DNA from 2 places in the Streptomyces sp. NPDC031418 genome. Region 1 is predicted to be linked to the other one. Evidence: riboswitches for the same ligand, from Rfam matches in the RefSeq annotation. Region 1 holds a riboswitch; the other holds the start of a gene.
What was found. Region 1 has a riboswitch for glycine ahead of gcvP (aminomethyl-transferring glycine dehydrogenase). Riboswitches for the same ligand answer to the same signal wherever they lie in the genome.

Region 1 (8,187 bases):
CCGGACGGTTCGTTCACCGTGGCCGACGTGGGCAGCCTGAACGGCACCTACGTCAACCGTGAGCGGATCGACCAGGTCGCCTTGCAGAACGGCGACGAGGTGCAGATCGGCAAGTACCGGCTGGTGTTCTACGCGAGCCGGCAGGGCATCTGACCCGCCCCCGGACTCGGTCCGGGGATCCCCCAGGGAAGGTCCATGCTGCAAACACCGAGTGGCGGTGCCGGAAGCGGTACCGCCGCCAGGGACAGTGGGCTGATGAGCATCGGCACGGTGCTGAACGTGCTGCGCGACGAGTTCCCCGAAGTCACCATCTCCAAGATCCGCTTCCTGGAGTCGGAGGGGCTCATCGAGCCGCAGCGGACCCCCTCGGGGTACCGCAAGTTCAGCGCCGAGGACGTCACCCGTCTCGGCCATGTCCTCAGGATGCAGCGGGACCACTATCTGCCGCTCAAGGTGATCCGTGAGCAGCTGGACGCCATGGAGCGCGGGGAGGCCGTACAGCTGCCGCTGGTGGGGCGCCAGCGCACCGCGGAGCATGAAGCGGAGCGGCCGGAGGGCCCCACGGTGGCCCGGGTCGGCCGGGCGGAGCTGCTGGCGGCCGCCGACATCGACGAGGGCGCGCTGAAGGAGTGGGAGTCCTACGGGCTCATCGCTCCGCTGGAGGAGGGCGTCTACGACGCGGAGGCGGTCACCGTGGCGTCCCTCATCGCCGAGCTGGGCGGATTCGGGATCGAGCCGCGCCACCTTAGGGTGATGAAGGCGGCGGCCGATCGCGAGGCCGGCCTGGTGGACCAGGTGGTGGCCCCGCTCAAGCGCCACCGCAACCCGCAGACCAGGGCGCTCGCCGAGGCCCGTACCAAGGAGCTGGCGGCGCTCACGGTGAAGCTGCACGCGGCTCTGGTGAAGACCGCGCTCGGGATCCGGCTGCCCTGACCGGGCGGGGTCCGGGGCGACCGGATCGGGCACCTGTTCCCGGCCCGACTACCCAAACGTCCCGAGCACGGCCTAGGGTTGCTGTGTGAACGAGCTCGATGTCGTAGGTGTCCGGGTCGAAATGCCCTCCAACCAGCCGATCGTGCTCCTGCGCGAAGTGGGGGGCGACCGCTACCTCCCCATCTGGATCGGACCGGGGGAGGCGACGGCGATCGCCTTCGCCCAGCAGGGCATGGCCCCCGCCCGACCGCTGACCCACGACCTTTTCAAGGACGTGCTGGAGGCCGTCGGCCAGGAGCTGACCGAAGTACGCATCACCGACCTGCGGGAAGGCGTCTTCTACGCGGAGCTGGTCTTTGCCAGCGGGGTCGAGGTCAGCGCCCGTCCCTCCGATGCCATAGCGCTGGCCCTGCGCACCGGAACGCCGATCTACGGAAGTGACACGGTGCTGGACGACGCGGGTATCGCCATCCCGGACGAGCAGGAGGACGAGGTGGAGAAGTTCCGCGAGTTCCTCGACCAGATCTCGCCCGAGGACTTCGGTACCAGCAGCCAGTGAGGCGCCGGAAGCGGTGACCGCTGGCGGCGCGTGCCGGCCGGCGGTGGCTTCGTACGGCCAGGCCGGTGGGCAATTGCCACCGGCCCTTGAGAGCGTCCTACGGCTTCCCGTGAGCGCATTCGGCTAGCCTTTCCCCGCGGTGGGACACGGGAAACCACTCCTAGGGTGATTATCACTCGGCGTGCCGAGTGTGGCGATCGTTGACGCACCCCTGGTGACTGCCTACCGTCGAGAAGGCAGGTCAAGGACGGAGGTCGGCGTGAGAACGAGCGGCGACGGTACGGCTGGGGGTGCCCCCGGACGCGGTTTCGGGGAGAGCGGTCCGTACCCTCCCCCCGGTTCTCAGCTGTGTTCGGACAGGGGGTACCCCCATGCCGGCAGCGCGGTCGAGCACGCCCCGCAGCGGCCGACGGTGGTGCCGGACGGCAAAGGGGTGGCGGCCATGACGTCCGAGCAGATCGGTTACCGCGGGCCCACCGCCTGCGCGGCCGCCGGCATCACCTACCGGCAGCTCGACTACTGGGCCCGCACCGGCCTGGTCGAGCCCAGTGTGCGGCCCGCGTACGGGTCCGGCACGCAGCGGCTGTACAGCTTCCGTGACGTCGTCGTGCTGAAGATCGTCAAGCGCTTTCTGGACACCGGTGTGTCGCTCCAGAACATCCGCTCGGCCGTCCAGCACCTCAGAGAACGCGGTTTCCGTGATCTGGAGCGGATGACCCTGATGAGCGACGGCGCCACGGTGTACGAGTGCACCTCGCCGGACGAGGTCCACGCCCTGCTCCAGGGCGGTCAGGGCATCTTCGGCATCGCCGTCGGAGTGGTGTGGCGGGACGTGGAAAGCGCGCTCTCCCAGCTGCACGGAGAGCGCATCGACACCGGTGAGACCCTCGTCGGGCACAACCCCGCGGACGAGCTGGCACGGCGGCGCAACCGGGCGGTCTGACGGCCCGGTCGGCCGGGGCTCCGGTCCCGGTCCGCGGGCATTGTCAGTGGCGTGGTGCAGCATCGGAGATGTGAGAAACGCGCCCACCATCCTGCATCTCGACATGGATGCCTTCTACGCCTCCGTGGAACAGGCATCCAAGCCGAGCCTGCGCGGGAAGGCGGTCGTCGTGGGCGGGCTCGGCCCGCGCGGTGTGGTGGCCACGGCGTCGTACGAGGCGCGGGTCCTCGGGGTGCACTCGGCGATGCCCATGGCCCAGGCGCGCCGGCTGGCGCCCAACGCGGCGTATCTGGTGCCGCGCTTCTCCCTGTACCGGTCGGTCAGCGAGCAGGTGATGGCGCTGCTGCGGGAGCTGTCCCCGCTGGTGGAGCCGCTGAGCCTGGACGAGGCGTTCGTGGACCTGGAGGCCGGGGGAGCGGCCTGGGACGAGGAGTCGGCGCGGCTGACCGGGATCAGACTGCGCAGCGACATCAAGGCGGTCACCGGGCTCACGGGGTCGGTCGGGCTCGCCGCGTCCAAGATGCTCGCGAAGATCGCCTCCGAGCAGGCCAAGCCGGACGGACTGGTGGTGATCGAGCCGGGCACCGAGCGGGAACTGCTGGGGCCCATGCCGGTGCGCACCCTGCCGGGGGTGGGGCCGGCCACCGGAGACCATCTGCGGCGGGCCGGGATCACCACCGTCGAGGAGCTGGCGGAGGCGGGCGAGGACGAACTCGTCCGGCTGCTCGGCAAGGCGCACGGGCAGGCGTTGTACGCGATGGCGCTGGCCCATGACGAGCGGCCCGTGGTGGCCGAGCGCGAGGCCAAGTCGGTGTCGGTCGAGGACACCTACGACGTCGACATCCACGACCGCCTGCGGATCGGTCTGGAGGTACGGCGGCTCGCCGACCGGTGCGTGGGGCGGCTGCGCGGGGCCGGGCTGTCCGGGCGGACCATCGTGCTGAAGGTGCGGCGGTACGACTTCTCGACGCTGACCCGCTCGGAGACGCTGCGCGGGCCCACGGACGATCCGGCGGTGGTGCGGGAGGCGGCCGCGCGGTTGCTGGACTCGGTGGACACCACGGGCGGGGTGCGGCTGCTCGGGGTGGGCGTGTCGGGGCTGGCCGACTACACGCAGGAGGATCTGTTCGCGCAGGCGGCGTGGGCCGCGGAGGAGGGCGAGCGGCAGGAAGAGGGGGAGGCGGACGGTGCCGAGGCCGAGGCGGAGACCGAGGGGGCGGAGCGGGGCGCGGAGCCCGCGGAGCGGCTGTGGCGGCCGGGGCAGGACGTGCGGCACGCGGAGTACGGGTACGGCTGGGTGCAGGGCAGCGGGGTGGGGCGGGTCACCGTGCGGTTCGAGACGCCGCAGTCCGAGCCGGGGCGGGTGCGGACCTTCCTCGTCGGGGACGCCGCACTGGAGGCGGTGGAGCCGTTGCCGCTGGTGCTGGGCGTCGCCGACCCGCCCGCCGGGGTCCCGGCGGCGGACGGTGGCCATCGGGCCGGCTCCGCGCCGGACCCCGGAACCCGGCAGCCCGTAGGTCCGGCCGGGGTCCAGCCCGGTTCCGGGTGAGTTCGAGGACGGGGTGGGATCAAGGCTTCGTGGGGCGGGTCAGGTTTCCTCCGTGCCCGCCAGCTTGCCGAAGTCGTGGTCCGGAAGTGGGGGGTGCGGCGATGTGTCGAGGCCGTAGTGGTGGTAGAGCTGGAGTTCCTGCTCGGGGGAGAGATGGCGGCCCACCCCGAAGTCGGGGGCGTCCCTGATCAGGGCGCGCTCGAAGGGGACCCGGAGGGAGCCGTCGACCAGTTCGCTCGGTTCCAGAGGGACGAAGGCGTCCCGGGAGAACAGGCCGGTGCGTATGGCCGCCCACTCGGGCACGCCCGTCGCATCGTCGAGGTAGACCTCGTCAATGGTGCCGATCTTGGTGCCATCGCGGTCGAACGCCTTGCGGCCGATCAGGTTGCGCGGATCGATGTCGGTCTGCACGGTCCCTCTCCCTCCACTTGGTCGCAACTCATCCGTAAGCACTACAAAAGAGCACATTCAACGAGGCGGCCACTCGAGGGCCCAGGCGTTGACCTCGCTGGTAGGCTGACAGCGGCTGCTGACCCCGTGCGGGAGAGTCCTCCGACCACGTCGGAGGCGCCGAAGGAGCAAATCCTCCCCGGAATCTCTCAGGCTCACGTACCGCACGGACGAGGTCACTCTGGAAAGCAGGGCGGGTGTCGACGGCTTCCGCTCTCACCGACGGTGAAAACCGGGCGTGCCCGGTGAAACTCTCAGGTTGAGATGACAGAGGGGGAGGCCGTCCGGGCACCCGCGCCGTGGTGCCCTCGAAGGTCGCGTCAGACCAGGAGGCCTCCGCCATGACCGCCCATCGCATTCCGCTCTCCGCACTCGAAGCGGGCATCCCCTTCGAGCAGCGCCACATCGGGCCCGACCAGGAGGCGCGGGCCAAGATGCTCGCGCAGGTGGGCTACGGCTCGCTGGACGAGCTGACCGCCGCCGCGGTCCCGGATGTGATCAAGAACGCCGACGCGCTCGATCTGCCGGGTGCCCGCACCGAGGCGGAGGTGCTCGCCGAGCTGCGCTCCCTGGCGGACCGCAACCAGGTGCTCGGATCGATGATCGGCCTGGGGTACTACGGCACCTTCACGCCGCCCGTCATCCTCCGCAACGTCATGGAGAACCCGGCCTGGTACACGGCCTACACGCCGTACCAGCCGGAGATCTCCCAGGGGCGCCTCGAGGCCCTGCTGAACTTCCAGACCATGGTCGCGGAGCTGACCGGCCTGCCGACCTCCGGCGCCTCGCTCCTCGACGAGGGCACGGCCGCCGCCGAGGCCATGGCGCTGTCGCTGCGGATGGGCAAGAACAAGAAGGGTCTCTTCCTCGTCGACGCGGACGCGCTGCCGCAGACGATCGCCGTCATCGAGACCCGTGCCGAGCCGACCGGCGTCGAGGTCGTCGTCGCCGACCTCAGCGAGGGCATCCCGGCCGACCTCGCCGCCCGCGAGATCAACGGCGTGCTGGTCCAGTACCCGGGCGCCTCCGGTGCCGTACGGGACATCAAGCCGGTCATCGACCAGGCGCACGAGCTGGGCGCGCTGGTCACCGTCGCCGCCGACCTGCTCGCCCTGACCCTGCTGACCTCGCCGGGTGAGCTGGGCGCGGACATCGCCGTCGGCACCACCCAGCGCTTCGGTGTGCCGATGGGCTTCGGCGGCCCGCACGCCGGCTACATGGCCGTGCGCGAGAAGTTCGCCCGCAGCCTGCCGGGCCGGCTGGTGGGCGTGTCCGTCGACGCCGACGGGAACAAGGCCTACCGGCTCGCGTTGCAGACCCGTGAGCAGCACATCCGCCGGGAGAAGGCCACCAGCAACATCTGCACCGCGCAGGTGCTGCTCGCGGTCATGGCGGGCATGTACGCCGTGTACCACGGGCCGGAGGGGCTGCGGACCATCGCACGGCGCACGCACCGCTACGCCTCCGTCCTCGCCGCCGGGCTGACGGCCGGCGGGGTCGAGCTGGTCCAGGGCGCCTTCTTCGACACCCTCACCGCGCGCGTGCCCGGCAAGGCCGCCGAGATCGTCGCCGCCGCCCGCGCGGGCGGCGTCAACCTGCGTCTGGTCGATGCCGACCATGTCTCCCTGGCTTGCGACGAGACCACCAACCGAGCCCAGCTCGCCGCCGTCTTCTCCGCCTTCGGCGTCGAGGGCGACATCGAGGCGCTGGACGCGGCCGCCGGCGAGGCCCTGCCCGAGGCGCTGCTGCGCACCGACGACTACCTGGCCCACCCGGTCTTCCACCAGCACCGCTCCGAGACTGCGATGCTGCGCTACCTGCGCAAGCTGGCCGACCGCGACTACGCGCTCGACCGTGGCATGATCCCGCTGGGCTCCTGCACCATGAAGCTCAACGCGACCACCGAGATGGAGCCGGTCACCTGGCCCGAGTTCGGCCAGCTGCACCCCTTCGCCCCGGCCGAGCAGGCGGAGGGCTACCTCACGCTCATCCGTGAGCTGGAGGACCGTCTCGCCGAGGTGACGGGGTACGACAAGGTCTCGCTCCAGCCGAACGCCGGTTCGCAGGGCGAGCTGGCCGGCCTGCTCGCCGTGCGCGGCTACCACCGGGCCAACGGTGACGAGCAGCGGACCGTCTGCCTGATCCCGTCCTCGGCGCACGGCACGAACGCCGCCAGCGCCGTGATGGCCGGCATGAAGGTCGTCGTCGTGAAGACCGCCGAGGACGGCGAGATCGACGTCGACGATCTGCGCGCCAAGATCGAGCAGCACCGCGACGAGCTGGCCGTGCTGATGATCACCTACCCGTCCACGCACGGTGTGTTCGAGGAGCACGTCGCCGACATCTGCGCCCAGGTCCATGAGGCGGGCGGCCAGGTGTACGTCGACGGCGCCAACCTCAACGCGCTGGTCGGCCTCGCCAAGCCGGGCCACTTCGGCGGTGACGTCTCCCACCTGAACCTGCACAAGACCTTCTGCATCCCGCACGGCGGCGGCGGTCCGGGCGTCGGCCCGGTGGCCGTACGGTCGCACCTGGCGCCGTACCTGCCGAACCACCCGCTCCAGCCGGCCGCCGGCCCGGAGACCGGGGTCGGTCCGATCTCGGCCGCTCCGTGGGGCTCGGCGGGCATCCTGCCGATCTCCTGGGCGTACGTCCGCCTGATGGGCGGCGAGGGGCTGAAGCGGGCCACCCAGGTGGCCGTGCTGTCGGCGAACTACGTCGCCAAGCGCCTGGAGCCGCACTACCCGGTGCTGTACACCGGCCCCGGCGGTCTGGTCGCGCACGAGTGCATCATCGACCTGCGGCCGCTGACCAAGGCGACCGGTGTGAGCGTCGACGATGTCGCCAAGCGCCTCATCGACTACGGCTTCCACGCGCCGACCATGTCGTTCCCGGTCGCCGGCACCCTGATGATCGAGCCGACCGAGTCCGAGGACCTCACCGAGCTGGACCGTTTCTGCGACGCGATGATCGCCATCCGCGCGGAGATCGAGAAGGTGGGCTCCGGCGAGTGGCCCGCGGAGGACAACCCGCTCCGGGGCGCCCCGCACACCGCCGCCGCGCTCGGCGGTGAGTGGGCGCACGCCTACAGCCGCGAGGAGGCCGTCTTCCCGGCCGGTGTCTCGGCCGCCGACAAGTACTGGCCGCCGGTGCGCCGTATCGACCAGGCCTTCGGCGACCGCAACCTGGTGTGCTCCTGCCCGCCGCTGGACGCGTACGAGGACTGAGCGAGCCGAGGCCGAGGGCCCCGTCCGGCTGGTGCCGGGCGGGGCCCTCGCCGTGTCCGGGGGCGGGTCAGGCCGTCGCCAGGGACACCTCGGTCGACTTGATCAGGGCGACGACGGAGGAGCCGGTGGCGAGGCCCAGGGCGGTGACGGACTCGCGGGTGACGGCCGAGGTCAGCTCGCCGCCCTCGATGGCGATCTTGACGGTGGCCATCGCGGCGCCGGCGGCCAGGTCCGTGACGGTGCCCGGCAGCTGGTTGCGGATGGACACGCGGCCCACCGGGTCGGTGGCGAGAGCCACCTCGGTGGCCTTCACCAGCGCCCGTACCGCGGTGCCCTCGGCGAGGCCGAGGTCCCGGGCGGCCTCCAGGGTGATCGCCGCGGTGAGGTCCTGGCCGCCGTCCAGGCGGAGCTTCACGGTGGCCATGGCCTCGCCGGGGTGTACGGCGGTGATGGTGCCGGGGAGCTGGTTGCGGATGCTCAGAGTCATGGCCCGACGGTAGTGCGGGTGGGGGTTCAGGCCGGGTAC
Region 2 (8,187 bases), on a different contig from region 1:
AGCGGGTGCTTGTCGGCGAGCGCCTTCACGCGCGCCTTGAGGGCCTCGGCGTCGTAGGACGGCTTCAGCGCCTCGGCGATCACATCGGCGACCTCGGCGAAGTCCTCGGCCGTGAAGCCGCGGGTCGCCAGGGCCGGCGTACCGATCCGCAGACCCGACGTGACCATCGGGGGACGCGGGTCGTTCGGGACGGCGTTGCGGTTGACCGTGATGCCGACCTCGTGCAGCCGGTCCTCGGCCTGCTGGCCGTCCAGCTCGGACTCGCGCAGGTCGACCAGGATCAGGTGCACGTCCGTGCCGCCCGACAGGACGTTCACCCCGGCCTCGCGGGCGTCCGCGGCCGTCAGGCGCTCGGCGAGGATGCGCGCACCCTCCACCGTACGCTGCTGGCGCTCCTTGAACTCCGCCGAGGCGGCGACCTTGAAGGAGACCGCCTTCGCCGCGATCACATGCTCCAGGGGACCGCCCTGGAAGCCCGGGAAGACGGAGGAGTTCAGCTTCTTCGCGAACTCCTTCTTCGCGAGGATGATGCCGCCGCGCGGGCCGCCCAGCGTCTTGTGGGTGGTCGAGGTCACGACGTCGGCGTGCTCCACCGGGTTCGGGTGCAGACCGGCCGCGACCAGGCCCGCGAAGTGGGCCATGTCGACCCACAGGTACGCCTCGACCTCGTCGGCGATCCGCCGGAACTCGGCGAAGTCCAGCCGGCGCGGGTACGCCGACCAGCCCGCGATGATCACCTTCGGGCGGTGCTCCTTGGCGAGCCGCTCGACCTCGGCCATGTCGACCAGGCCGGTCTCGGCGTCCACGTGGTAGGCGACCACGTTGAACTGCTTGCCGGAGAAGTTCAGCCGCATGCCGTGGGTCAGATGGCCGCCGTGCGCCAGGTCCAGGCCGAGGATGGTGTCCCCGGGCTGGGCGAGGGCGAACAGGGCCGCCTGGTTCGCGGAGGCGCCGGAGTGGGGCTGCACATTGGCGTACTCGGCGCCGAACAGCTCCTTGAGCCGGTCGATGGCGATCTGCTCGGCGACGTCGACGTGCTCGCAGCCGCCGTAGTAGCGCCGGCCCGGGTAGCCCTCGGCGTACTTGTTGGTCAGCACCGAGCCCTGCGCCTCCATCACCGCGAGCGGCGCGAAGTTCTCGGAGGCGATCATCTCCAGCGTGGACTGCTGGCGGCTCAGCTCGGCGTCGACCGCGGCGGCGATCTCCGGGTCCAGCTCGTGCAGGGACGTGTTCAGGACGGTCATCGGGGTACGACTCCTCAGCCGGCGGTGAAGGCGGTGTACTCGTCGGCGCTCATGAGGGCCTCGGGCTCGTCCGTCACACGCACCTTGAACAGCCAGCCGCCCTCGAAGGGAGCGGAGTTCACCAGCGACGGGTCGTCCACGACGTCCTGGTTGATCGCGGCGACCTCACCGGTGACCGGGGCGTACAGGTCGGAGACCGACTTGGTCGACTCCAGCTCGCCGCAGGACTCGCCCGCGGTCACGGTGTCACCGACGGCCGGGAGCTGGACGAAGACCACGTCGCCGAGCGCGTTGGCCGCGTGCTCGGTGATGCCGACCGTCGAGACGCCGTCCTCGGCGTCCGACAGCCACTCGTGCTCCTTGCTGTAGCGAAGCTGCTGGGGGTTGCTCATGGCCTGAATTCTCCTGTACATGCGGGAGTGCTGATGAAGGGGGGGACTGCCGGACCTGGTGCCGGGCGGGGAAATGTGCGCAGGGTCACGTCAGGGGGACGTGCCGAGGCCCAGTGTCTACTTCTGCCGCTTGTAGAAGGGCAGAGCCACGACCTCGTACGGCTCGTGGGTGCCCCGGATGTCCACGCCGACGCCCGGGGTGCCCGGCGCCGCGTGCGCCGCGTCGACGTAGGCCATGGCGATCGGCTTGCCGAGGGTGGGGGAGGGGGCGCCGGAGGTGACCTCGCCGATCACCTCGCCGCCGGAGACGACGGCGTATCCGGCGCGCGGCACCCGGCGGCCCTCGGCGACCAGGCCGACGAGCACCCGGGGCGGGTTCTGCTCGGCGCGGGCGGCGGCCTCGGTGAGCGCCTCGCGCCCGACGAAGTCACCCTCCTTCTCGAACTTCACCACCCGGCCGAGCCCGGCGTCGAAGGGGGTGAGGGCGGTGGTCAGCTCGTGCCCGTACAGCGGCATGCCCGCCTCCAGGCGCAGGGTGTCCCGGCAGGACAGACCGCACGGCACCAGGCCGGCGCCCTCGCCCGCCTTGGTCAGCGCCTGCCACAGCTCGACGGCGTGCTCCGGCTTCACGAACAGCTCGAAGCCGTCCTCGCCGGTGTAGCCGGTGCGGGCGATCAGGGCGGGGACGCCGGCGACGGTGCCGGGCAGGCCGGCGTAGTACTTCAGGCCGTCGAGGTCGGCGTCGGTCAGCGACGTCAGGATGCCGGGGGACTCCGGGCCCTGGACGGCGATCAGCGCGTAGGCGTCCCGGTCGTCGCGCACCTCGGCGTCGAACCCGGCGGCCCGCTCGGTCAGCGCGTCCAGCACCACCTGGGCGTTGGAGGCGTTGGCCACGACCATGTACTCGGTCTCGGCGAGCCGGTAGACGATCAGGTCGTCCAGGATGCCGCCGTCGGCCTGGCAGATCATGGTGTAGCGGGCGCGGCCGACGCCGACGGAGGCGATGTTGCCGACCAGGGCGAAGTTCAGCAGGGCGGCCGCCTGCGGGCCGGTCACGGTGATCTCGCCCATGTGGGAGAGGTCGAAGAGGCCGGCCTTGGTGCGTACGGCGAGGTGCTCGTCGCGCTCGGAGCCGTAGCGCAGGGGCATGTCCCAGCCGGCGAAGTCGGTCATCGTCGCACCGAGCGCGCGATGCACGGCATCCAGCGCGGTGTGACGGAGTTCAGTGCTGCTCATCGGTCGGTCGTCTCCCAGGGCACACGGACGGGGCGAGGAACGTTCCTCCCCATCTGTCATCGGAACCTGAGAGGTTCGCCACGACCGCCACCGGGACGATCAGGGCTTGCACCTTGGGTGGAGCCACTGACACAGCGGCCCGCTTTTCAGATGTGCCTCGCCCGCGCGGTAACGGGGCCTGAGAGATTCAAGGGAGGGACTTGCTCCTTCGGCGCCCCAGCGGCGACGGCTGGGGACTCTCCCGCGCGGATTCAAGCGGCCGGTATGCAGTTGGCGCGCACATCATTGCACGGCGCGGCCGCTTTTGTAACCGACCTGTGGCAGCACCCGGACCCGCCCGCCACCACCGCCTATTACCTTCTCTTTACGGTCGACGGGAAAGAAGTTGACCGAGTCGACAGGGGAGGACGATCACGGTGAACAGGACCCCCGCGTACGCCACCGGCGTCATGGTGCCGCGGCAGCGGACCAGCGCCACCATCCGCGCCGTGCGCGATCTGCGCGACCGCGCCGGCCGCACCCCGCGCACCCTGCTCTTCGGACCCCGTGACGTGGTGGTGCTCACCGGCCTGCCCGGCAGCGGCAAGTCCACCCTCATGCACCGCACGGTCACCGGCCGCCGCATCGACTCGCAGGACACCCGCGACCGCTTCGCCGCCCGGCTGCCCCGCGGCCTCCCCTACGCCCTCTACCGCCCCCTGGTCCGCCTCGCCCACTACGCGGCGCTGCGCCGCGCCCTGCGCACCGGCGAGGGCGTCGTCGTGCACGACTGCGGCACCCAGGCCTGGGTGCGGAGCTGGCTCGCCCGGGAGGCCCGCCGCCGCGGCGGCACCCTGCATCTGCTGCTGCTCGACGTCGACCCCGCGACGGCCCGCGCGGGCCAGCGCGAGCGCGGCCGGGGCGTCTCCCGCTACGCCTTCCGCCGTCACCGCCGCACGACGGCCCGCCTGCTCGACGCGATCGAACGCGGCCAGCTCCCCACCGGCTGCACCACAGCCCTCCTCCTGGACCGCCCCGCGGCAAACACCCTGCACACCCTCTCCTTCACCCCCTGACCTGGCGCCGGACCGGGCGGCTGCGGGCGGGCACCCGCGCGTGGGCTTCACCGGCTGGCGTCGGGCCGGATGGGGGCGGACGCGCACGGTCGTGGTTGGTCTTCGCGGGCGGGGGCCGGGCCGGATGGCCGCGGGCACGCACCCGCGCCGCGTGGCCTTTGCCGGTTGGGCCGGGCTGGACGGCTGGGGGCGCCGTGCGTCGCGTGGCCTTCACCGGCTGACGCTGGACCGGGCGGCTGCGGGCGGGCACCCGCGCGTGGGCTTCACCGGCTGGCGCCGGGCCGGATGGGGGCGGACGCGCACGGTCGTGGTTGGTCTTCGCGGGCGGGGGCCGGGCCGGATAGCCGCGGGCACGCATCCGCGCCGCTTGGCCTTTGCCGGTTGGGCCGGGCTGGACGGCTGGGGGCGCCGTGCGTCGCGTGGCCTGCACCGGCTGACGCTGGACCGGGCGGCTGCGGGCGGGCACCCTGCTTGTCCTTCACTGGCTGGCGCCGGGTCGGACGGCTGCGGGTGCCGTGTGCTGCTTGGCCTTCACCGCTCGATGCCGGCCCGGACGGCTGCGGGCGCGCTCCCGGCTCAGCCTTCACCGGCTGGCGCCGGCCCGGCTGGGGGGGGGGCATGCAACCGCCCCGCGTACCCTTCACCGGCTGGCGCCGGGCGGACGGCCGGGGGTGGTGTACCCGCTAGCCTTCATGCACACAGCAGTGGTTCCCAGCAGGCGGTAGGCAGATGGACTTCCCGGCGGATCTGCCCGCGGACATTCCCGCGGGCTTCCCGGCTCAGGCGCACCCCCACCCGCACGGCGGTTGGCCCGGCAACGAACTCGAGGAGGTGCTGTCGGCCTCCCTCGGGATCCCCGCGGCGGCCGGCCGGATCGTGGAGGTGCTCGGCCGCAGCTTCCTGTGGATCCCGCTGCCCTCCGGCGGCGGCCCGGACAGCGGCCCGCTGGATCTGCCCACGACCGAGATCGCGGGCCAGGTGTACGTCCCGGTGTTCAGCTCGGAGGAACAGTTCCGCCAGGTCGTCGGCTCCCACATGGGGTACACCATCGCCCCCGCCGTGGAGTTCGCCCGCGGACTGCCCCCGCAGGTCGGCATCGTGGTGAACCCCGACGGGGTGGTCGGCATCCCGCTGCCGCCGCAGGCGGTGGCCGAGCTGTGCCGCAGCGGCCGTACCCCGCTCGACGGCCCCGCCGCCGGCGGCCGGGTCCGGCTCTTCGAACCCGACTGGCAGGACGACCCGGTGGACTTCCTCGCCGCCGCCTCCGCCGAGTTCGCCGGGATCGGTGTCGTGCACACCGCCCGCCGCTGTCTCGCCGCGATCGAGACGGACGAACCGGTGCTTTTCGTCGGCGTGGAACTCTCCCAGTGGGAGGGCGACCTCCGCGCCCGTCCCCTGGAGGCGCTGGGCCGGGCCCTCGCCCGTGTCCCGGTCGCCTGGCCGGTCAACCTGGTCCTGCTGGACGTGACGGACGACCCCGTGGCCGAATGGCTGAAGCACCACGTCCGGCCCTTCTACCAGTACGGCCAGTAGAGACACCCGAGGGGCGTGGGGCGCGGGTGGCCACCAGGCACCCGCACCCGCGCACGCACAGGCGGCTCCGCGCCACCGGGCGCTTAAGCTGTCCCCGAACCCGGGCGCACTGAACAGAAGGGCACGACAAGGTGAGCGCGAGCCACAGCGGCAGCGTCGAGCACATGCTGCGTCAGGTCACCCCCGGCCGCTACGACGCCTACGAGGCCCTGCTCCGCGCCCTTGCCACCCCCTCCGCCGGCCAGATCTGGATGCTGCTGTGGCACGGCCAGGCCGGCTCCCCGGACGCCCAGTACGGGGACATGGAAGTCGGCGGCTTCCACTACGCCCCGTGCGTCACCTCCGCCCAGGAACTCTCGGCCAGCGGCTGGAACCGTTCCTACGAGGTCGTCGACGGCCTCGACGTCGCCCGCACCCTCTACCCGGACCACTACGGCCTCTGGCTCAACCCGCACGCCCCGGGCGGCGGCGTCGGCATCCCCTGGCTGGATCTGCGCCGTATCGCCACCGGCCTGGACCGGCAGCCCGCGGGACCCCTCCGGCTGTCCGAACCCGGCATCGAGATCCCACAGTTCTACGCGCTGCTCGCGCAGAACGCCCACCGCACCCCCGCGCTGCGCACCCTGCGCCGCGCCTGGGTGCAGCCGGCGCTCGGAGCGCCGTACCTCGCCATCGGTCTGGACGTCTACGACACCTCGCCCGCCGCGGTCGACTCGGTGCGCGCGATGATGCAGCAGTCCGTCGGCGCCGTCCCGGAAGGGCTGCCGGTGTCGACGGTCGCGATGACCGACGACTACGACCCCGTGGTGATGTGGATGCGGGCCAACGCGCGCCCCTTCTACGACCGCGAGGCGCACGCGGTCGCGGCCCAGCCCCAGCCCCAGCCGCAACTCCAGGCCCAGCCCCTGCCCCAGACCCCGGCCGCCGGTTACGGCTATCCCCCGGCCCACGGCGGCTACTGACCCCGCACTGACCTCCCGGCGGCCTCTCCGCTGACCTCGCCTTTCGGTCACCGGCCGGCCGGAACGGCACCCTTGTCCGAGGGAGCGAACCCCTCCGTCACCGTCCGGTCACCGGGACTCACTGTCCGCATAACGGCGTTCACCTGCTTCCATCACGGTTGCGCATCCATTCACTGCCAAGGCTGGCGGCTGATCGCGCAGGCGTTGAAGACTCCCCCTTCAAGGGGTTCGCCCCTGTGTACGACGGACTGATTGATGCCGCTACCAGCGGCAAGTGCGGGCCGGTTACCGCCGGTTGAGAGGGGTCCCAGCCTAATGACGGCACCATTGCACGAGCCGACCGCGGAAGCGGCCCCGGGTGCGGCCGAGGAAGCGGCGACGGCCGCCACCGACGCGAAGGCCGTTCAGGGCCGTTCCCTGGGGCGGATCGCCTGGGAACGCCTGAAGCGGGACAAACTCGCCCTGACGGGCGGCATCGTCGTGCTCGTCCTCATCGTGATCGCGCTGCTCGCGCCGGTCATCGCGAACCTGGTCGGGCAGGACCCGGACCTCTACCACGAGAGCCTGATCGACCCGCTGTTCAGCACGCCCAAGGGCTCGCTGGGCGGCATGAGCGGCGACCATCTGCTCGGTGTGGAGCCGGTCAACGGCCGTGACATCTTCGCCCGCATCCTCTACGGCGCCCGGATCTCGCTGCTGGTCGGCTTCCTGTCCGCGGTGGTCGCCATCATCCTCGGCACCCTGTTCGGCATTCTCGCCGGCTTCTTCGGCGGCTGGGTCGACTCGCTCATCAGCCGTGTGATGGACGGTCTGCTCGCCTTCCCCCAGCTGCTGTTCATCATCGCCCTGGTCTCCGTCATGCCCAACGAGATGCTGGGTCTCTCCGGCACCGGCGTGCGCGTGTTCGTGATGATCCTGGTCATCGGCTTCTTCGGCTGGCCGTACATCGGCCGCGTGGTCCGCGGCCAGACCCTCAGCCTGCGCGAACGCGAGTACGTGGAGGCGGCCCGCTCGCTCGGTGCCGGGCGGCTCTACATCCTCTTCAAGGAGCTGCTGCCCAACCTCGTCGCGCCCATCATCGTGTACACGACGATGATGATCCCCACCAACATCCTCACCGAGGCGGCACTCAGCTTCCTGGGCGTGGGCGTCAAGCCGCCCACCTCCTCCTGGGGGCAGATGCTCTCGAGCGCGATCGACTACTACGACTCGGACCCCATGTACATGGTGATCCCGGGCGTGGCGATCTTCATCACGGTGCTGGCCTTCAACCTGTTCGGCGACGGCGTGCGGGACGCGCTGGACCCGAAGGGTTCCCGCTGAGGTGCCAACCCCCAAGCGTCCCGTGAGCTCTTCCACGGGGTCTCTCATCAAATCCGGAGGATCCGAGATCGTGACTACCGAACGCACCTCAGGGCGGCGCAAGCAGGCCCTCGCCGCTGCCGCAGTGGTCGCCGGCCTGCTGACCACGGCGGCGTGCGGCGGAGGCGACAGCAGCGGCGACGGCGGCTCGAAGGACGGCGCTGCCGGCTTCAACGCGGCCGTCAACAAGGTCGCCCAGGCCAACCTCGTCAAGAAGGGCGGCACGCTCAAGTACGTCAGCACGCAGGACGCCGACTCGTGGGACACCACGCGCGGTTACTACGGCTTCATGTGGGACTTCTCCCGCTACTACAGCCGTCAGCTGCTGACCTACAAGACCGCGCCGGGCGCCGAGGGAGCCCAGCTCACCCCGGACCTCGCCACGGACATGGGCAAGGTCTCG

Region 2: another riboswitch for glycine. It lies ahead of gcvT (glycine cleavage system aminomethyltransferase GcvT); the one in region 1 lies ahead of gcvP (aminomethyl-transferring glycine dehydrogenase).

What each region holds. Positions count from the first base shown of each region.
Region 1 covers NZ_JBVIJC010000012.1:308,139-316,325, reverse strand. Annotated here, with positions in the region: gene ACZ5CZ_RS20520 (FHA domain-containing protein) at 1-153, shown strand, start outside; gene ftsR (transcriptional regulator FtsR) at 196-933, shown strand; gene ACZ5CZ_RS20510 (bifunctional nuclease family protein) at 1,019-1,492, shown strand; gene ACZ5CZ_RS20505 (MerR family transcriptional regulator) at 1,752-2,435, shown strand; partial or broken gene ACZ5CZ_RS20500 (DNA polymerase IV) at 2,506-4,102, shown strand; gene ACZ5CZ_RS20495 (PRC-barrel domain-containing protein) at 4,024-4,395, opposite strand; glycine riboswitch at 4,515-4,609, shown strand; gene gcvP (aminomethyl-transferring glycine dehydrogenase) at 4,776-7,661, shown strand; gene ACZ5CZ_RS20485 (TOBE domain-containing protein) at 7,729-8,148, opposite strand; gene ACZ5CZ_RS20480 (ABC transporter ATP-binding protein) at 8,175-8,187, opposite strand, start outside.
Region 2 covers NZ_JBVIJC010000001.1:179,488-187,674, forward strand. Annotated here, with positions in the region: gene glyA (serine hydroxymethyltransferase) at 1-1,244, opposite strand, end outside; gene gcvH (glycine cleavage system protein GcvH) at 1,259-1,636, opposite strand; gene gcvT (glycine cleavage system aminomethyltransferase GcvT) at 1,754-2,872, opposite strand; glycine riboswitch at 2,916-3,028, opposite strand; glycine riboswitch at 3,029-3,126, opposite strand; gene ACZ5CZ_RS00810 (AAA family ATPase) at 3,322-3,927, shown strand; gene ACZ5CZ_RS00815 (enhanced serine sensitivity protein SseB) at 4,657-5,460, shown strand; gene ACZ5CZ_RS00820 (enhanced serine sensitivity protein SseB C-terminal domain-containing protein) at 5,625-6,422, shown strand; gene ACZ5CZ_RS00825 (ABC transporter permease) at 6,738-7,745, shown strand; gene ACZ5CZ_RS00830 (ABC transporter substrate-binding protein) at 7,816-8,187, shown strand, end outside.